DNA from 2 places in the Dysgonomonas sp. UBA7630 genome. Region 2 is predicted to be linked to the other one. Evidence: riboswitches for the same ligand, from Rfam matches in the RefSeq annotation. Region 2 holds a riboswitch; the other holds the start of a gene.
The links. Region 2 has a riboswitch for thiamine pyrophosphate ahead of B3P17_RS08510 (TonB-dependent receptor). Riboswitches for the same ligand answer to the same signal wherever they lie in the genome.
Positions count from the first base shown of each region.

Region 1: linked by a shared signal. The riboswitch ahead of B3P17_RS08365 (BACON domain-containing protein) and the one ahead of B3P17_RS08510 (TonB-dependent receptor) in region 2 are both predicted to bind thiamine pyrophosphate.

Region 1 is NZ_DLIY01000019.1:56,592-63,881, reverse strand. Features, by position in the region: gene thiS (sulfur carrier protein ThiS) at 1-180, shown strand, start outside; gene B3P17_RS08395 (thiamine phosphate synthase) at 185-793, shown strand; gene B3P17_RS08390 (thiamine phosphate synthase) at 790-1,422, shown strand; gene B3P17_RS08385 (thiazole synthase) at 1,419-2,186, shown strand; gene thiC (phosphomethylpyrimidine synthase ThiC) at 2,216-3,919, shown strand; gene thiH (2-iminoacetate synthase ThiH) at 3,932-5,047, shown strand; gene B3P17_RS08370 (HesA/MoeB/ThiF family protein) at 5,060-5,764, shown strand; TPP riboswitch at 6,027-6,115, shown strand; gene B3P17_RS08365 (BACON domain-containing protein) at 6,163-7,290, shown strand, end outside.
Region 2 is NZ_DLIY01000020.1:7,533-22,583, reverse strand. Features, by position in the region: gene recA (recombinase RecA) at 1-277, shown strand, start outside; gene B3P17_RS08520 (AAA domain-containing protein) at 592-3,933, opposite strand; gene B3P17_RS08515 (hypothetical protein) at 3,930-4,478, opposite strand; TPP riboswitch at 4,629-4,724, shown strand; gene B3P17_RS08510 (TonB-dependent receptor) at 4,830-7,049, shown strand; gene pnuC (nicotinamide riboside transporter PnuC) at 7,108-7,701, shown strand; gene B3P17_RS08500 (glycosyltransferase) at 7,816-8,880, shown strand; gene B3P17_RS08495 (glycosyltransferase family 2 protein) at 8,877-9,941, shown strand; gene B3P17_RS08490 (hypothetical protein) at 9,947-11,221, shown strand; gene B3P17_RS08485 (nucleotidyltransferase family protein) at 11,263-11,958, shown strand; gene B3P17_RS08480 (D-glycero-alpha-D-manno-heptose-1,7-bisphosphate 7-phosphatase) at 11,966-12,523, shown strand; gene B3P17_RS08475 (dehydrogenase) at 12,535-13,563, shown strand; gene B3P17_RS08470 (hypothetical protein) at 13,570-14,415, shown strand; gene B3P17_RS08465 (MBOAT family O-acyltransferase) at 14,419-15,051, shown strand, end outside.

The sequences.
Region 1 (7,290 bases), on a different contig from region 2:
CAGTACCATGAGGTAGAAGATGGAACTTCCCTTGCTTCATTTATTGAAAGTATTGGATTAAAGCCAAACGGAATAGCAGTAGCTATCAATTTCGAAGTTGTGCCAAAAGATAAGTGGGCTGAAACTTTTCTCTCCGACCGATTGGAGTTGATGCTAATTCATGCTGTTTCGGGAGGATGAATCGATGAAACTGATAATTATCACCAACGAAACCATATTTGAAGGAAACGGTGCCTTGTTGAATAAGCTTTTTGCAGAAGGTATGGAAACGTTGCACCTTCGTAAACCTTTTGCAACAGAATCCGAAGTTGAGTATTTATTGAATCAGATTGACGCTGAGTATCACAGGCAGATTGTCTTGCACGATCATTTCGGTCTTTTGAAGACTTTCGATTTAAAGGGAGTTCATCTGAATCGAAGAAATACTATTCGCCCTCATATTACAGATATATCAGTCAGCCATTCGTGTCATTCTTTCGAATGCCTCGAAGCATCTATGGAAAATCATGATTATATATTCCTTAGTCCGATATTCGATAGCATTTCCAAGACGGGATATAATCATGCTTTTACAAAGGAACAACTTTTGGTAGCTAAATCGAAACATTTGATAAATGAAAAGGTAATAGCACTAGGTGGAATTGATCATAAAACAATACCATTGGCTGTGCAATATGGATTCGGAGGAGTAGCTGTCTTGGGCAGCCTTTGGGAAAACTATCTTCAGGACAAAGATAAAAAAGCCTTATTGCAGAGGTTCAGAAATTTGCAAGAAATGACAGAAAAACAATGAAAGGATTATTATTTATAACTCATCAAACGGAAAAATACAGCTATCTGGATAGTGTTGATATAGCACTGGAGGGAGGATGTCGCCAGATACAATTACGCATGAAGGACGTGCTAGTTTCGGAGGTTCGAAAAACGGGCAGACAAGCTCTGGATTTATGCTATAAATACGGAGCTAAATTATATATCGACGATTATACCGAAGTGTGCAAAGATATTAGAGCGACAGGAGTACATTTAGGAAAATTGGATATGCCCCCTCTTGATGCACGAAGAATACTCGGCTCCGATTTTATCATCGGAGGTACAGCCAATACATACGAAGATATATACCGTTTAAATAATGAAGGAATCGACTATATTGGATTGGGACCTTTCCGTTTTACGACTACCAAGAAGAACCTGAGCCCCATTCTCGGATTATCGGGGTATAAAGACATAATGCAAAAATGCAGGGAAAATGGGATAAACCTCCCTGTAATAGCTATCGGAGGAATAACCACGAATGATATTCCCGAGCTGATGGCAACAGGTGTATCGGGCATAGCCTTGTCTTCTTCCATTTTAAGGGCAAAAGACCCTGTCAGCGAAACTAAAAAAAATATAGAAACAATCAACAAATACCAAAAATGAAAAAACTCGTAATAGCAGGAAAAGAGTTCTCCTCGCGGCTGTTTCTGGGGACAGGCAAATTCAGTTCAAATGAAGTAATGAGTGATGCCATAGAAGCATCTAATACGCAAATGGTGACGGTAGCTATGAAACGGCTCGATTTGACCAATAAACAGGACGATATGTTGCGACACATTACTAAACCCGGCATTCAACTTCTGCCCAACACATCAGGCGTGAGAAATGCAAAAGAAGCTGTTTTTGCAGCTCAAATGGCACGGGAAGCTTTCGGTACAAACTGGTTAAAACTGGAAATACATCCCGATCCCAAATATCTGTTGCCCGAACCTATCGAAACCTTAAAAGCTACGGAAACATTAGCCAAACTGGGTTTCGTTGTATTACCCTACATTCAGGCTGATCCTGTTTTGTGCAAACTGCTAGAAGATGCGGGAGCAGCAACAGTTATGCCTCTGGGTGCACCTATCGGAACAAACAAAGGATTAAAGACTAAAGATTTGCTTGAGATCATTATCGAACAAAGTAAAGTACCGGTCGTCGTAGATGCCGGAATCGGGGCTCCGTCTCATGCGGCAGAAGCCATGGAAATGGGTGCCGATGCCGTATTGGTAAATACGGCCATCGCCGTAGCAGGAGATCCGGTAGTAATGGCACGAGCTTTCCAACTGGCTGCAGAAAGCGGGCGTATGGCTTTTGAGGCACAACTGGCAACCCGATTCGATACAGCAAAAGCCAGTAGCCCCCTAACTTCATTCTTAATGTAAATTATAGATCAAAACTTAATAAAGAAAATATGAAAATAAATCACCGGATCACTTATCCATCCTCAAAAAAAATATACATAAAAGGTAAAATACACGATATACAGGTAGGTATGCGTGAGATAACTCTTTCCGATACCGTTTCTATCGAAAACGGTCAGCATAAAAAAGAGAAAAACAGACCTGTAATAGTCTATGACACCAGTGGTGATTATTCCGACAAAGAGGTAACGATTGACATCAGCAAAGGGCTTCACCGTTTACGCGAAAGGTGGATTGAGAGCAGGGGCGACACAGAGATGTTAGCTGTATTTTCTTCTGATTATTGCAATGAGCGTTTAGCTGATTCCGGTCTGGATGCTATACGATTTCCGTCTGTAAATCTACCAAAGAAAGCAAAAGAAGGGAAAGCTATTACCCAAATGTATTATGCCCGGCAGGGAAGTATTACCCCCGAAATGGAATACGTAGCAATACGTGAGAATCTCCAGAATGAGGAGCTAGGTATTCCAACCCATATCACCCCCGAATTTGTCAGGGATGAAATTGCAGCGGGTAGAGCTGTTCTTCCTGCTAATATAAACCACCCAGAAGCTGAACCAATGATTATAGGAACAAATTTTCTGGTTAAAATAAATACAAATATCGGAAATTCAGCTCTTTCCTCAGGTATTGACGAAGAAGTCGAAAAAGCCGTATGGAGCTGCAAGTGGGGAGGCGACACTTTAATGGACTTATCCACAGGTGAGAATATTCACGAAACAAGGGAGTGGATCGTCCGCAATACGCCAGTTCCCGTAGGCACCGTTCCCTTATACCAGACTTTGGAAAAAGTAGATGGTAAAATATCGGATTTGACATGGGAAATATACAGGGATACACTGATAGAGCAATGCGAACAGGGAGTCGATTATTTCACCATTCATGCCGGATTACTGAAAGCTCATCTGCCTTTGATCAAAGGGCGTACAACTGGAATTGTATCCCGTGGAGGTTCTATTATTGCCAATTGGATGACTCAGCACAATCGAGAGAATCTCTTCTATACACATTTCGATGATATATGTCTGATACTAAAGAAATACGATGTTGCCGTGTCTTTGGGTGACGGACTTCGTCCCGGTTCGATCAACGATGCCAACGATGCCGCCCAGTTTGCCGAACTTTCGGTATTGGGAGAATTAACAAAAATAGCATGGAAACATCATGTACAGGTGCTGATAGAAGGCCCGGGACACGTTCCCATGCAGAAAATAAAAGCCAATATGGACGAGCAGATTGCACATTGCCACGGAGCACCGTTCTATACATTAGGCCCGTTAACAACAGACATTGCTCCCGGGTACGACCATATAACTTCGGCAATAGGTGCGGCTCAGATAGCTTGGTACGGTACGGCAATGATTTGCTATGTAACACCGAAAGAACATTTGGGATTGCCCGATAAGGAAGATGTTCGGTCAGGAGTTATCGCTTATAAAATTGCAGCACATGCGGCAGACTTGGCAAAGGAGCATCCTGGTGCTCAAGTACGAGATAATGCATTGAGCAAAGCCCGTTTCGATTTCAGGTGGAAAGACCAGTTTAATCTTTCGCTCGATCCGGAGAAAGCTCTCGAGTATTACAAGATAGGCCGTCTGGGTGAAGAAAGTGATCATTGCACCATGTGCGGTCCACATTTCTGTGCGATGAAATTGACCAAAGAAATGCACGATTGCGCTAAAATGAACGAATAAAAAATAAATAAAATGAGTTTTACAGAACGTATAAACGATTATGATTGGAACAAAATCGAGTCGTGTATATATAATAAAACAGCTAAGGATGTCGAGATTGCTCTAGGTAAAACAAGACCGTCTATTGACGATTTCATGGCAATGGTTTCGCCTGCTGCCGAACCTTATCTGGAACAAATGGCTATATTGAGCCAAAGATATACCCGCCAAAGGTATGGCAATATAATTCAGTTTTATGTGCCGCTGTACCTGACCAATTCCTGTATCAACCATTGTGTCTATTGCGGGTTCAATCACGATAATGACATCAGGCGTATTATACTTACGGACGAACAGATACTGCGGGAGGTTGAAGCTATTAAACGGATGGGAGATTTCCAGCATATTTTACTGGTTACAGGCGAAAATCCACGTGATGCGGGTGTCGATTATATCGAAAATGCAATCCGTTTGGTAAAGCCTTATTTTTCTTCTATTTCAATAGAAGTACAACCATTGAAAGAAGCAGCCCACAAACAGCTTGCTGATGCCGGATTAAACGCTGTCTATTGTTATCAGGAAACTTATAACAAATCCAGATATAAAGTATATCATCCCAAAGGTATGAAATCGAAATTTGGCTGGCGGCTCGACGGATTCGACCGCATGGGCAAGGCCGGCATACACAAAATAGGTTTGGGGGTGCTGATCGGGCTCGAAGATTGGCGTACTGATGCTGCAATGATGGCTCTGCATCTACAATACCTACAAAAAACATACTGGCAAACGAAGTATGCCATCTCTTTTCCACGAATGCGTCCACACGAAGGTAAAGATTTTCAGCCCAATGTTGTTATGACGGATAAACAGTTGGCGCAGATCATATTTGCATACCGAATTTTCGATCACGACTTGGAAATGACCTTGTCTACAAGAGAGAATGCTGTGTTTAGGGATAATATGATCGGTTTGGGAATCACCTCATTGAGTGCCGGTTCGAAAACCGACCCAGGAGGTTATGCCGTTTACACGGATGAGCTCGAGCAATTCTCGGTAAATGACAGCCGCACACCATCGGCTGTTTTGCAATCCGTCAAGAATCATGGATATGAGGTGGTATGGAAAGATTGGGATTTAAGTTTACAGTAAATTATCATAATTATGAGTGAAAGCAGGTATAATAGAAATATATTGATTGAAGGTTTTGGTGAAAAAGGCCAGCAAAAATTACAAAATTCGAAAGTTTTGGTTATAGGTGCGGGAGGGCTTGGTTCGCCAGTTTTGTACTATCTGGCAGCTGCCGGTATAGGAACATTGGGTATAATAGATTCGGATGTGGTAGATATTTCGAATTTGCAACGGCAGATATTGCATCGTTCGAACGAGGTAGGTATTCCTAAAATAATATCCGCAAAGGAGAAGCTGGAAGCGTTGAATCCGGATTTGCATATTATTCCTTACCAAGAGCGTTTTACACAGGACAATGCAGCTAAATTAGTACGGCAATACGATTTTATAGTCGACTGTTGTGACAATTATGAAACCAAGTTTCTGATAAATGATATTTGTGTTGCAGAGCTAAAGCCTTATTCACATGGGGCTGTACTTACTCTTCGGGGCGAAGTTATGACTTACATCCCCGGAAGTGCTGATTACCGGAAAGTGTTTGGAAGCCCTCCGCCGGAAGGAACTGTGCCGACATCAGCTCAAGCAGGGATATTGGGCTCTATTGCCGGAATCGTAGGGAGTATTCAGGCGACAGAAACAATAAAATATCTGACCGGAATCGGAGATCTTATTCTTAATCGAATTTTAATTATAGATGGCAAAACAATGACTTTTCAATCTTTGAAACTGAATTTGTGATGCACGAAATACCCTTTGATAAACAACGTTCAGCTGAACGTAATGTAGTCAATACAACATTTCTTTATTTAATACGTTAAGGGTTCTTTACCTTAATAACAGGCTGAAGTTTTTATTTCATTTTAGCTGAGTTTCTCTGTTAAAAGAAAAATCCTCTTTTTAATTGAAATAAAGCGAATATATAGAATGTTTTTTTGTGAAAAGATGAAAAAATATTAGAAAAAAAGACCCTAATTTAATAAAATATATTGTACGTTTGCAATACATAATCAAGGGGTGTCGAAAGACTGAGATTATACCCTTATACCTGATGCAGATAATGCTGTCGTAGGAATGATTTCTTATTAGCCTTTTTTTCAATCCTTGATTATTTGATTATTAAATTAAATAATATGGATATGAAAAAATTGAGCTATCTACTACTATTCCTTTTGATTTTTACAGCATGTGATGACCACCAACAAGTGGAAGACTATTCAATCTCATTAAGTGAAGACAAGATTACCACAGACTATACAGGTATTACCCAAACAATCAAGGTTCAATCTAATGATGACAATTGGAATATTCTTTCATCAAGTATTCCTGAGTGGTGTAATATTGAAAAGAAAAAAAGTTCAACTTATAATGTAGAAATAACTATTTCTCCTAATCACACATTCCAAAGTAGAGAAGCAACAATAACTTTTATTTATGAAGATAAATCCTGTTCCTTATATATTTCACAAGAAGGAATACAAAATAAATCCTCATTAGATTGGCACACATTTCCGGTAAACTCTTTTTCAAGTGTTGAATATGATTCAGAAAATGATAATACCGAGCGCAATTATAGAATATCTGCAAATGAGATTTATATAAATTCCTCAATCAAGGATAAAATTTACCATGGAAATTTAATTCAAAAAAAACTGAATGGAATTAGTGGGGTGAAAGAAACTACTCAATATTCTTATAATCCTATAACAACAAGCGCTTTTGTCAACGGAAAATTTTATTCAAGAGAGTCAGTTTATCCCTCATTTGAAAATACAAATGGGCTATACGATGAAGTAAAATCTAAGACACCAACTCAGAATATCAGTTTTTCATATCAAACATCACCTATTCAATATAATTCGTACAAACACTTAAATCTACTAGGTGTAGGAAACTTAGGCTTAAAATTAGATGAAATTATAACAGGAAAATCCTATACCCAAAATGAATTAAAAAACCGGACGGGACTTATATATAGCTATTGTAATATCCTTTTTAATACAACGATGGATCTTCCTGCCAATTTGATAAAAGAAACGATCCCAGAGAATGAGAAAAAAGAACTTTCTTATATAAGTAATATAAACTATGGTAAAATGGCATTTCTTATTGTAGAAACAGACTATGATTATAAAACATCGACATTGGTGATAGGTAAAATCATGAAAGGTCTACCATTAACCGAAGATGAAGAGAAGGTAAAAAGCAGTATAAACGCTAATTATCTCTTTTTTAATAAAGATGGGAATATAAATACGACTAAGGGG
Region 2 (15,051 bases):
CCAGACACGCGTGAAGGTAGCAAAGAATAAAGTTGCGCCTCCTTTCCGTAAAGCTGAATTCGATATCATGTACGGTGAGGGTATCTCTCGTTCGGGAGAAATCATAGACCTTGGTGCAGAACTTGGTATCATCAAGAAAAGCGGTTCGTGGTACAGCTACAATGAGACCAAACTGGCACAAGGACGTGAGTCGGCAAAAGAAGTGATAAAAGACAATCCTGAGTTGGCAGAAGAGATAGCAGGCTTAATCTTCGAAGCATTGAAAGAAAAGCACTAATATAAGCAAAGCAATCTAGGAATAGCGAAGAGGCTGTTTGAAGAGTAAAACTATATTTTGCTCTTCAAACAGCTTCTTTTATTATCATATCTCTTTCTATTTATCTTATATAAAGGATGTATCCGAATATTATCGACCCATAATTCTTGTCTTTAATGAAAGACAGAGGTATATAAAAGGTTACACATAAAAAAGCAATAGAATAGTGTCACTTTTGTCACCTTTTGCTTTCAAAACACGACGTATACAACTATCAATAAACAGCTTAAACCTAAAATTAAAAAAGTGACATCTGTCACCTTTTTATAGAGAATTCATGTAATATGTTGTAGTATCTTCCTATATATCGGATGTTGGTGCAGTATATAATCGTTACCAATCAGAAAGAGCTGCTCACGTGCACGGGTAAGAGCAACATTGAGTTTACGATCTACTGTTCCCTCTCGGTTCATACTACAAAAGTTTTTGAGTTGGTAAGCTTTATTGAAACAGAAGGAAAGTATAATCACATCACGCTGGCTGCCTTGATAACGCTCTACGGTATCGATCATAATATCAGACAATTCGGCTATACCTGTTTCTTCGAACTTTTTTCTTATCAGGGCTATCTGATTTCGGTATGGAGTGATAATACCAAGTGTTCTTTGAGGGTCGAAAAGAAGATTATTAGCCTTGTAGATATCCAGTAAAGCGATTGACAAGGAGACAGCAATTTCGGCTTCGGCATCGTTCGTTTTATCGGATACACTTGCATCATCTATCTCTCTGACAGGGATAAAGCAAACCCGCTTGTTTGATATCATGGTCTGATATGGATCATTCGGATCAAAAGAAGGATAATTCAAGTCGGCTTGCTGCCTCTCGGTTGCGATCTTTAATATATTGTCATAGAAGTGAGCATTTACAAGACGTGCAATATCCTGATGCATACGTCCATGATATGTAAGTGTATCATAGGCATGCATCCATCCTTGTTTTTGGCAAATACGAAACAGCCGTTCGAAAAGAGATTCACGGCAATCGTAAAGCTCAATATCATTTAAAATGCTACTATCGACCTTCGATCGGGATTCATCTTGCAATGTTATAGTAGACAGCTGCTTGTGATCACCAATCATAATAAACTTATCAAACTGTGGAAGTAGCCCTATTATCTGAGATTCCAATATTTGTGAAGCCTCATCGATAATTGCCACATCAAAATGTTTCAGATCGAATAGTTCCGGCTTACCCATGATAGACGCTAATGTTCCTACAAATATCCGAGTTGAGGCGATTGCCTGTAAAAGGTCTTTGCGGTTTGTAGCTTTATATGAGATATTCTGCAACAGTCGGTGGCGATATGCCTCTCCGCATGATAGTTCCGAACCGATACGGATATATCGGTCGCACACAGAGTCATCTTCCGAGAAAGCCTCACAGATAGCAGCACACAGCTCATCTACAGCACGATTGGTATATGCCATAACAAGGATATTGCTATCTTCTTTTGCATAAAGACGCTCGATGAGTTGCCGTGCAAATATGGACGTCTTACCTGTACCGGGAGGTCCTACGATAAGGAAGTAATCATCAGCCGACAAGGCTTTGTTTATAACGCTTTTGCCCCTCTCCTCTTGAGTCAGTTCTTTGTCGGAACAGTTGTTCGCATAGATAGTGTGAGGCTCTTTAAGTCCGAGCAAGAGCTCCTTCTTATGGGTAGGTGCAGAGAGAAAGGCAAATAGGCTTTTATACATAGCATTGTACCCATGATCGAGCTTATCGTGCTCTACCGCCCAAAGCCTGTAACGAGAGAAGAAAGCTCTGTTTCGCTGCTTGTATCTAAAACGGAGGGTGACAGAATGAGATGATATTTCTACGACTGTGCCTTTTAGTATTTGGTTGGTGAGTACCGTATCTTCCTCATCTTGCTTCGGATATAAGATACAGATTTCTCCTACCCGAAAGTTTACACAATCTTGAGGTGCTAATCGATTGAATCGGATCACCATATCCCGACCACTGTCGTCTATATCTTCAATCTCGAGATCAGAGATCAGATCCAAAGCTTCTTTGCGTTCGGAGAAAGTTGTATTCCACAGGGCAGAGACACTCATTGCTGTATCAAAATTCTCATCTCCTGTTTTTTGCAAGTATAGCTCCCTTGCCACAAAGTTGATGTAGCGATAGGCGTATATCTTTTCTAATGCAGATGATTTAGTAAGAACGTCTTCCAGCTCTTTTAGCTTATCTATAAAGAACTGAGGTACTCTGCCATAATTATCTAAACTGAAGAGCTCTTTGAATATTTGTTCTACCGTTTGCACATCACCCGAATACAAGTCGTGTTCGGTAGCGACAATCAGATTGCGAGTATTGATAATCTCTTTCTCCAAGCGTTGGTATCTGGCAGCAAAGCGGATATTCTCTCCGGCATTGTCAGCACTCGAATATAAGATCGTAGGATAGATATGACGTGCATCTTTGTTAAATACACTTTGTATCATCAGCCGATAGATAGCTGTCTGCGTTTCGTGGTTCGAAGCGATCTTTGTTACATCTTCACGAGGATAAGGCGGCTTTCCCGACTTTAATTCTATGATACGGTCTGCACCATCCTCCTCATCGGAGAGTTGCAACAGGTCGAGCCGTCCTTGAAAACCGTATTTCTCGCAAAAGAAGGAAGGCTCTAAGGTACACAGGGTAGTATCAAAGCCATTTGCGGGCATATCGTTTATTATTACTCGCCGAATATTGTTAAACTGGCTTTCTGCTCTCGACATGAAGTTGCGAAAATCCTGATTATCCTTTATGTCTTGGCATGATGCATATTCGAAGGGCATCTGACGGAAAGATTTCAGAAACACATCTTCAAACTTCAGTGTTCGGGGATTTTCGGCATAGATAAGCTCATCGAGAAAGAAGTTTGCCAGATTTCCTAACAGTATATAATGAGAATTCGCATTCGGCTCAAACTTTCGGCGGAAGTAATGCAAGTGAGAATTACCATACGATTGAAAACACTCTGCCATTGCCGAAGCATCGATCAGATAGTCGGGCTCAAGTACAAATAAGGCAGGAATGTAACAGCCGTGTCCGTCCTTTTTTACATCTAGCAAATTTAGCTGAGCACCAACCCACAAGCGACAGATAGTAGGGTTGAATATTTCGTTAGCAGAAACATTGTATCTTACAGCTAATGTTTCTTGAGGTAAAGTCTCGGGTTGACAGATCAGCAACTCATTTTCTCTATCTATGTCCAGCACCTGCACACGCAGCCTATCCAGCGGTAAGGTTTTGTTATCCTCCTGTTCGGCTTCTTTGGGTATTTCGAGACTATGATCACCTTGTAAGAATCCGTAAAATAACTCTATGCTTTGTTTCGCATCGTCGTATTGCTTGGGCGTAATCAGATTATTTTCATCTCTTTGCAGAAAAGAACTTCTGATACGAATTGTATGTAACCGCCACTCTATACGCTTAGGCAAATCATACTTCTGAGAGATGAAGACCAGCCGAGAAAATAAAGAAGGAAACTGCAAAGATTCACCTTTAGTGATTTCCTTGCAGCTTCTTTCCAGTATCTGTTTGAGGCAGATATATTTATTTCTTAGCGATAGATTGGTTTGATCTATCTGTTGTATCTCGGAGAGATAATCGGATACAGATATTATCATTCCCGCAATCTTACATCAAGATAACTTTTAAGGGATATCTCTATCTTCGTACCATTAATAGGGATACCTGCCCTATTTGTAAGATATCCATCAACAATAACATTTATCCCCCCTTGATTATAGAATCTGCGCATAACGCTATTCATGAAATCATAAAATTCAGGATCTTTAGCGGTATCGAATACCATTACCTCATAGTCTTTCAACACATCTATCTTTGGCGAAAAAAGAAAAGGAGTCATACCTTCTACATCGATATACAAATCACGAATAACATCTCCATAACGCAAATCTCCGGTGATAACCAATTCGGTTCCTTGATATTCCATCCCAATTATAGAGCCATTTCCCAGACCGGGCAAATCATTGAAAGTATAACTACCTCCTCCATTACTGGAGAAAAATCCGGTTTTGTTAGTATATGATTGGAATTCACAATTGAGATTTGTCCTTGATATATAATCATCTGTTTCACACGATGAAAATCCGACTAAAACGAGGAGAGTGAATAAGATTACGCAAAGCTTGTTCATATAGTATTTCATAATTAAATAATTTAGTGACAAAGTTAAATAATTTTATCTTATATATATGACTATGAAAATGAGGTTTTGTAACATCGGGAATAATAGATATAGAAAACTTTTATAAGTGACTGCTTGTTATATATCAAAATAGAATATCTATCTTTGACAACGAAATCTTAGGGGTGCCTTAAAATAACGGGCTGAGATCACACCCATAAACCTGATCCGGGTAATGCCGGCGGAGGGATAGAGAAATATGCAATTGCGCACACGCATATCTTTAACATTCGGGAAATTATCTTATCAAAACCCCTTTTTTGTTTAACATCAGGACATATTTACGTATGTCTGGCAAAATTTATATTTTAAATGAAAAAGGTCTTTCTCTCTCTTTCCATAATATTGATAAATGGAATGGGGATTTTCGCACAACAAAAAGCAGATAGTTTGAAAGTTGTAAAACTAGATGAAGTTGTTGTGTCTGCAACACGTGTAGGTCAGGATGCTCCGGTAGCATACTCTAGCTTGACCGAAAAACAACTAAAAGGAGACAATGCCGCAAAAAACATTCCGGCTATAATGCAAACTCTTCCATCTGTAGTCTCGTATACAGAAGGAGGAACGGCTGTAGGCAACACATCGTTTCGCATCCGTGGAACTGATGCCAACCGTATTAATATCACCCTGAATGGGATGCCTCTGAATAATCCTGAAAGTCAGGAAGTATACTGGGTCAATTTGCCGGATCTGTCAAATTCATTGCAAAGTATGCAAGTGCAACGCGGAGTGGGAACATCTACCAACGGTGCGGCCTCTTTCGGGGCTAGTATTTCGATGCAAACGCTGGGAGGAAAACCCAAACCCTATGCCGACATATCTACAGCCTACGGACAATACAATACACTATTATTGTCGGGAGCAGCAGGTACAGGCATTATGAAAAGCGGATTGTCGTTAGACGCAAGATATTCTTACGTAAAGAGTGACGGGTATATCCGTAACGGAAAGGTAGACCATAAGAATATCTATGCCGCCCTATCTCACTACTCCGACAGGCAGCTGATACGGCTGATTTATATGAACGGAATACAGCATACCGGCATTACATGGGAAGGTATCGATCCGAGCATGCTGGCTATAAACAGGCGATACAACCCGGCAGGAGAATACAAAGACGACAATGGCAATACACGCTATTATGATAACGAGACGGATAACTACTATTCGAATATCGGACAGTTGATCTATACCCGTTATCTAACAAACGCATTGACATTGAATGTAAACTTGAGTTACAATCATGGTTATGGCTATTACGAAAATTACAAGACAGGGCGTAAATTTTCAGAATTCGGACTCGAAAATCAGACTGTAGATGGTACTACTTACAAGAAATCAGATCTTATACGTCGCAAACTGATGATGAATCATTTGTATGTAGGAGGGGTAAATCTGAAATGGGAAAAAGACAAGTTTGACTTCACCTTAGGTAGCATGTACAGCTATTATGATGGTACTCATTATGGAAGATTGCTTTGGGTAAAGTTCAACCAGAATATACCTGTTGGTTACGAATGGTATAGAAATGATGCCGATAAACAAGATATGAATGTTTTCCTGAAAACAGAATACAAACCGATGACCAACCTGTCGATATTTGCAGAAGTGCAAGAGCGCTATGTAGACTATCGCATGAAAGGTATCGACGATGATCTCACAAATCTGTCAAGCAAAAACTACTACAGTTTTATTAACCCAAAAGGGGGAATATCTTATCGCTTTGCGGATTATAACGAGATTTACGGATCGTTGGGTATATCCAACAGAGAACCTTTGCGGGCCGATCTTAAAGAATCTCTCAAAGAAGGAGGAATCCCTATCAAATCCGAAAGGTTGTATGACTATGAGCTGGGCTACAAATATGCTAATGCGACAATAGCTTTCAGTACCAATCTTTATTACATGAATTATAAAGACCAATTGGTGCAGACCGGAAAGTTGAACGACGTTGGTTATAAGTTGCAAGAAAATGTACCCGACAGCTATCGTACCGGGATAGAACTGGCATTGTCTTATACACCAAACTATTGGCTACAGCTAGCCGGAAACTTAACTCTGAGCCGTAACAAGATAAAGAATCATACTGTTTACTACGCTTACTATGATAATCAAACAGACTGGAATAGCTTAGGGCAGATCTCAGAAACATTCAAATCTATCGACATTTCATTTTCACCAAATACTGTGGGCAGCTTTACAGTTACATTCAAGCCATTCGAAAAAAAAGATATAAGCTTCTCTTTCATCAACAAGTACGTTGGCAGAATGTATTATGACAATACCTCAAACCCTGATAACCGTTTGTCAGACTATTTCATCACAGACTTTGCTGCATCATACACCTTGGATGCGAAGAAAGTAGGGAAATTTGACTTCCAGTTTTTTATAAATAATCTGACAAATGTAATGTATAATGCAAATGCATGGGTGGATACATATAAGTTTGCAGATGGAACAGAACAAGTTTATAAAGGGTTATTCCCTCAGGCAGGTGCTAACGTGATGGGCAAGATAAGATATCGGTTTTGATATATTTTGATTTACTTTGTGGGATGCAGTAAAACATCCCACAATTTTATATACAACAATGATTGAATATTTTATAGAGAACAATTGGGTCAGTATAGTAGGAGCAATTATCGGCCTTATTTTCCTTTACTTAGAATACAAAGCCAATGTATGGATGTGGGCTGCAAGTATCGTCATGGCAGCTTTTTATATCTATATATTCTATAGTACGCAGCTATATGCCAGCATGGGTATATACATTTATTTCTTCGGGGCATCTATATATGGCTGGCTGGTATGGATATTCCGCAACAGGAATACAGAAACAGGAGATGAGATCATCTCTCACGCCGCCAAACGTTACACCGTGCCTATAATAATCGGAGTAGCTCTTATAGCCATATTTATTTATGGTATCCTTGTTTCGTTTAGTGACAACAACATATATATCACGATCGGAGACTCTCTCACTACCTCCCTCAACATTGTAGCACTGTGGATGATCTCCCGAAAGTGGGTAGAACAATGGCTGTTGGTAATTCCCGCAAATTTAATTTCAAGCATTTTACTCTTTGCTCAACATGATATTATGTCGGGCTGTTTATTTTTTATCTTTTTCGTTGTCTCTATAATGGGATATTACAAGTGGAAAAGATTAGCATTAGCTTCGTGATATAGTCTTGTTATTGTCATAAAACAGAGATATGTAACACAAAAGATATAAAAAATGTTATCTTTGCATCAATGGTGATAACAGTTAGAGCAAACAATTCTACAAGATAATTACATGAAAATCTTCCAGGTTATTACGGTTTCTGAATATGGCGGCGCCCAGACTATAGTTGCAGACCTGGTAAAAAAATTCAGTTCTGAACACGAACTCTTTCTCTTATATGGAGGTAATGGCGAAGCCTGGAGTAATTTGGGGGATAATTTCACTCGCATTAAGCTAAACAATCATTGTAAAGAGGTTTCAATAAAAGATATAATGCTTTTATTGAAATTATTCTATTATCGCCTCAAGTACAAACCCGATGTTGTGCATCTGCACTCTTCCAAGATGGGAGCGATAGGGCGATTAGTCTTCGCTCGTAAAACAATTGTATATACTGTACATGGATTTGATTCGATAAGAACGGCTTTCCGAAAATTTTTGGTTATCGAAAAACTGTTGAAAAAGAAAGCATTCCGCATCATTGGAGTAAGTCAATACGATGTGGATATGATGAAGGAAGAAAATATCTATAAAAACGTAGAAAGAATATACAATGGCGTTGCTGATCACTATCTGACAAACAAAATTGAACAAGATACTCTGACTGAAAAATTAGAGAGTATAAAAAAAGATTATCCCAAAACAATCATGTGCATTTCACGAATATCGAAACAAAAGAAATTCGATTTATTCCTTGATATAGCACATGAAATGCCTCAATATGCCTTTGTGTGGATTGGTAACAAAGAGGAAATAGAGGGATTGCCGGCAAATGTATTTTGTTTGGGTGAAATGCATTCTGCTTTTACTTATTTGAGATACGCTGATGTTTTTATATTACCATCCAACTACGAGGGTTTGCCAATGTCGATACTTGAAGCTCTGGCATTCAAAGTTCCGGTAGTTGCATCTGCTGTAGGGGGTATTACAGAAGTATTGGACGGGAAGAATGGTTTTGCGGTAGAGAATAAAGCCTCTATCTTTGAAGAAAAAATACAATATATTTTATCTGACGAAAACATTCAGAAGAGTATGTCTGAGTGTGCAAGACAATCATATCTTGCAAATTTTACGATAGAGAAAATGGTAGACAGCTATGGCGCTGTCTTTAACACAATAGTAGCAAATAAAAAATGAGCCAACCTTTAGTCTCTGTATTAATACCCTGCTATAATGTAGAACGGTATGTGGAAGAATCGATCAACTCGATCCTAAACCAAACATACCGCAACCTAGAGATCATAGCCATAAACGACTGTTCTACAGACAGAACAGGGGGATTATTACAGGCAATGGCAGCGAAAGATTCTCGGATAAGTGTTTTCACCAATGAGAAGAATCTCAAGTTAATACAAACATTGAACAAAGGTATCTTGCTGTGCAAAGGCGATTATATAGCACGTATGGATGCTGACGATATCTCGTTGCCTACTCGCATCGAGAAGGAGGTCGCATTCTTGGAGAAACATACCGATCATGATATAGTAAGTACACAGTTTTACGCCTTCCGATCAGAAAATCCGAGTAAAAAAGATCTGAACCACAGCCCGACACACGATCGTGAGCTACGAGGATATATGCTTTTTCGGTCGGGAATATGCCATCCGGCGGTAATGATTCGTAAGAGGGTATTTAGCGAACTGGGATTAAAATTTGAACCGGAGTATTTACATGTCGAAGACTATGCATTGTGGTCTGAAGCTATGTACAAAACAAAGTTGGGAAATCTGAGTGAGCCTTTGTTGCTGTATCGTGTGCATAAGCAACAGGTATCTTCCTTGCACGAAGAACTGCAAACAGAGAACAAGAAGAAGGTGTTTAAAATCCATTGCAAACATTTGGACTTGCCTACCGATGATGACTTTATAAATATCTATACTTCTGTAGCAGAATGTGTTCCTTTACAATCATCTTTCGATTATCTTGACAAGTGTGAGGCATTTATGGTTTCCTTACTCAAACTGAATAAAGACAAAGACTTCTGTGACGAAAATTATCTGGTGAAGCTTCTTTCTCTTACATGGTTACGTCTGTGTGCAAATTCTCGTTTAGGCCTGAAAGTAATAAAGACGATGAAAGCCTCATCTTTGTACGATGAAAGAAATTATACATCAAGAGATTTGGCTATTTTTTATACAAAGTGTACTTTTAGACTCAGATATAAAAAGTCCCTTATTTACAAACTAGTATTTAGATAAAGTGTATGCCTAAATTGAAACAGGTATTACCAATGTTGGTTCCTTTATTGGTAACGTTCTATTATATTTATCCACAGGCTTTGGATGTACGAGGCTCATCTTTCATTTCTCTATCGGGTTTGATCGGACTAGCTATCTATGCCTATCATCGTTTCCCATTTCGGGAAGTTGTATATGTGATGGTTGCCACTTTTGCTTTATTTCTGATTTTTTACACTTCGGTATGGTACAATGGAGTAGATGACGAAGGATTTAGCTTCGACTATGTAAAGAGTAGGATTGCCTGGTTCTTTACAGCATATATTATTATGTTACTTATATTTAAGATACATAAAAAACCTACCCTCAATACAGTTCTCTTATACATCATCGGAGCCATCGCATTACAGTCTCTTTGCGCATTTTTGATGTACATAAGCGATCCTGTTAAAGAATTCCTCATATCTTTACAGATGGAAGGCGGAGAGTACACTGAAGAAATCATGGAGGAAGCCGAAGGGCAACGCCTGTTGGGATATGGCATCGGGTTCTTTGGGGCGGGAGCAATCAGTGGTATTGCCCTTATCTTACTTTCCTATCTCTTTATGAGAATGAAACTGACGACGAAAGAGTTTATTATACTGGCTACATTGTACGTATTCATTTTTTATATCGGTCTGTTTATGGCTCGTACAACGATTGTAGGTATGGCGGTGGGGTTTGCTCTTATTGCGGTATTATATTTGTGGGACAACAGGGCCGTGAAGAAACAAGCGAAAACTTTTTTCATAGCAGCAGCATTCCTCATGGTCGCCGGATATACTTTTGCGATGTTTTACTTTTCGAGCTTTGCTGACTGGGCTTTCGAATTATTTACAAACCTCTTTGTACACGGACGATTAGAAACGAATTCTTCCAGTGGATTATCTCAAATGTTTTTGATACCGACAAAATTCTCAGAACTGATTATAGGAGAAGGGACAGCTACGTTTTTTGGTACCGATGTGGGATATAGCCGACTTTTATTCTTCTCGGGAATAATAGGTACTCTGGGATTTTTCGTATATCAGCTATATATCATAAAACTCAGCTTAACAAAAGACTGGGGTGTTAATATGGTTGCCATATCGATGTTTGTATATACCTTGGCGCTGAATGTAAAAGGACTTATCGACTTAAATCTCATATTATACATCATATTCTTCTATTTTATGTTCTATAAATATTACGTATATATGCCTAAGCTATATACGAAGAGTAAAATAAAAATGAAGCAAAGAGGTATAAGCAAAGAGGTATAAGCAATAAGATATAAAGAAGCAGTAATAGCAAAAACAGAAAAATGAAAGAATGTATTATATTAGCCGGAGGGCTGGGCACCCGTTTACAATCAGTAGTAAGTGATGTTCCGAAATGCATGGCCGAAGTAGCCGAAAAACCATTTTTGAATTACTTGTTCGACTATGCAAAAAATCAGCAATTCGATCATCTGATTCTTTCATTGGGTTATAAATCGGAATTTGTACTACAGTGGCTCGATTGCAAGTCATTCCCTTCCAAGATATCCTATGTTGTAGAAGACTCACCCTTAGGAACAGGCGGGGCAATCAAGTTGGCATTCGACAAAGTGGAAACAGATAAAGCTTTTATCTTCAACGGAGATACCTTCTTTGATGTAGACACTACTCTGCTAACTGAGTTTCATAAAGAAAAGAATGCGATGATATCCTTAGCATTGAAACCTATGACAGATTTCGACCGTTATGGTTCTGTCGATCTGAATGAAGAAGGACGCATCATCCGCTTTAACGAGAAACAGCATTGTGCAAAGGGATTAATCAATGGAGGAGTATACGTAATAAACAAAAACCTGTTCTCAACACTTAGCCTCCCTGAAATATTTTCCTTCGAAAAAGATGTGATGGAAAAGCACATCAACGATATTCCATTCTACGGATGTGTGCAAGATGGTTATTTTATCGACATAGGGATTCCTTCCGACTTTGCGAAGGCGAACCAAGATTTTAAGAACTTGTAAAATTAAGATGGACAAACAAAATTTAGACAAATACAAGTATTTATTTCTTGATAGAGATGGCGTTATTAATGTAGAGCGCCCCAACGATTATGTCAAGAATATATCTGAATTTGTATTTATAGACAAAACTTTACAGGCTATCAAAATGTTATCTTCTAGATTCGAACGTATTTTCATTGTCACCAATCAGCGTGGAGTTGCCCGTGGTAAGATGAGCATATCCGACTTAGAAGAAGTGCATAGCTATATGCTATCTCAGATAGAAGCTTCGGGCGGACATATAGATCGAATATATTATTGTACCGATCTGACATCTGACTCTATAAATAGAAAACCCAACGTGGGAATGGCATTTAAAGCACTCGCTGATTTTCCCGAAACAGAGTTCGAAAAATCAATTATGGTAGGCAATAGCATGTCAGACATTGAATTCGGTAACAAACTGGGAATGTATACAATACTAGTCGGTGATAAATATCTCGAAGATCATAAAATATACAAGAACATTAACGCACATTACAAAAATCTATATAAGTTTGCAGATAGTCTGCTCAAGATATTTTAAAATATCAAGTCATGATAATAAGAAGTAAAGCCCCATTCCGATTAGGATTAGCAGGTGGAGGAACCGATGTATCTCCATACTCGGATTTGTATGGAGGATGCATATTGAATGCAACTATAAATCTGTATGCATTCGCAAATATTGAACCTCGCACCGACAGCAAAATTGTATTCCGTATTCCACAAACAAATGAGGAATATATTTTCGATTCTGCTCTAGAACTACCTATCGCCAACGATAAAGCCGACTTGATGAAAGGCATATACAACAGGGTAATTAAAGACTTTATAAAAAAGCCTTTATCTTTTACACTGACCTGCGCTCTCGAAGTTCCTTTTGGCTCGGGACTAGGAACGTCCTCTACCCTAGCCATTGCTATATTGGGTGCATATACCGAATGGCTCTCTTTGCCTTTGGGCGATTATGATCTGGCATATCTGGCATATCAGATAGAGCGGATAGACCTAAAGCAAGCGGGAGGAAAACAAGATCAGTATGCCGCAGCATTCGGAGGGTTTAACTTTATGGAATTCTATGCAGATGACAAAGTGATTGTAAACCCTCTACGCATTCGCAACGAAATAATCAATGAGCTATCTAACAACTTGTTGCTTTGCTACACCAACTCGAGTAGAAATTCGGGAGATATCATCGAAAAGCAACAAAAGAATGTTAAAGATCATCAAGAAAGGTCAATAGAAGCAATGCATCAGATAAAAAAACAGTCTTATGAAATAAAGGAAGCTATTCTGAAAAATAATCTGGACGAAATAGGAGATGTTTTACATCGGGGATGGACCTACAAACGAGACATGGCGGACGGAATTTCAACCCCACTATTCGAAGAACTATACAATACAGCCATATCCGCAGGAGCCACAGGAGGCAAAATATCGGGGGCCGGAGGTGGAGGATATGTGTTTTTCTATTGTCCGGGCAATACACGTTTTTCCGTAGCTAAAGCTTTACAAGGATTGGACGCGCAGATACAACCATACACCTTTACAAAAAAGGGATTAGAAACCTGGTATACTAAATAAAACTAGATGAAAGTAGCAATTCTGATACGTGTATACGATCGAGTTGAAGATTTGAAACATAATCTTCAGATCATATCTGATACATGGAAAGAAAATGATTATTATACAATTGTTGTCAGCAATGGCAAGAACAATGGTTATGAAATCACTCACGATTCGTTACCGCTCATCGACAAGCTCGTAATACTGGAGGAGAACGCAGGACACAGGCGAGGCAATTCGCAATTACTAATGGAAGGTATTAAATATATTCCATCAGACTGCAAATACACACTTATCCTCGAAGCTGACACATGGATGTATGGTGATCGTATTATCTCTAAATATACAAGCTTGCTTGACAAATCTGATTTTGCAGTTTGGGCCAGTGCCGACTGGTATGACAAATACTATGCCTTAGCGACAGATTTTGCAATTATCAAAACACAATATATTATAAAGAACCCGGGGATCTTTGATTTTGAACTTTTTCCCGAGTGCCATATCTCCAACTTCTTGAAGGATACAAATGCTGGTTATCTCTGGATAAAGGAAAATATGCCGGTGCATGTTCCCAGTTATGTGAAATACAAATACCCTTATATACCAAACATCAAAGAGGGACGTTTTTATGTCTTTCCCAAATCAAAAACAGTTACGCATCATATTGAGTATCTGAAAGGTGGGATGGAGCAAAAAAAACGCTATTTTAATATCATTGCCGACTACAATTATTTCACAGATATAAAAAGTAGTAACAAAAGCTGGAACAGGTTCAAAATGAAATTTTGGATTGGATTGAGTAAATTATTAGTGAAGAGAAGTTGGTATAGTGGCAAAACCTATAAAGATATAGAACAGCAGAATACTTAATATATGATATTCTCTACATACAGTTTTGTATTTATTTATCTACCGCTAGTACTCTTGCTATACTTCGGGATGGCACGTTATGTAAGCCGCAGATTTCAGCAAATATTCTTGATCGTAGCATCACTGATATTTTATGGAGCTATATTTTTTCAGGGATTCGGACATCTCTGGTATATCGCATTGATTATGTCTTCCGTGATAGTCAACTATTCTGTTGCAACCGGCGTGCAGAATATAGCGAAGCCTCCTACACGTAAAATAGTATTTACCATAGGTGTTATATTCAATGTTGTGCTTTTAGGCTATTATAAATATTCCAATTTCTTTTTAGACAATATAAACCATATTTTCGGAACGGAATTTATACTCAAACAGATTATAATACCCTTAGGTATAAGCTTTTTTACATTTCAGCAAATAGTATTTCTGATAAATATATGGAAAAAAGAAAAACGTGTTCCGAATTTTATAGATTACACACAGTTTGTCATCTTTTACCCGTATGTCGTGATGGGACCTATTGTTTTCCTAAAGGATACACTACCCCAGTATCTGGATGAAAAAAATCGCTTTTTCAATACAAAGAACTTCTCAGCCGGACTTTTCATCTTTGTGATCGGTCTTTTCAAGAAAGCA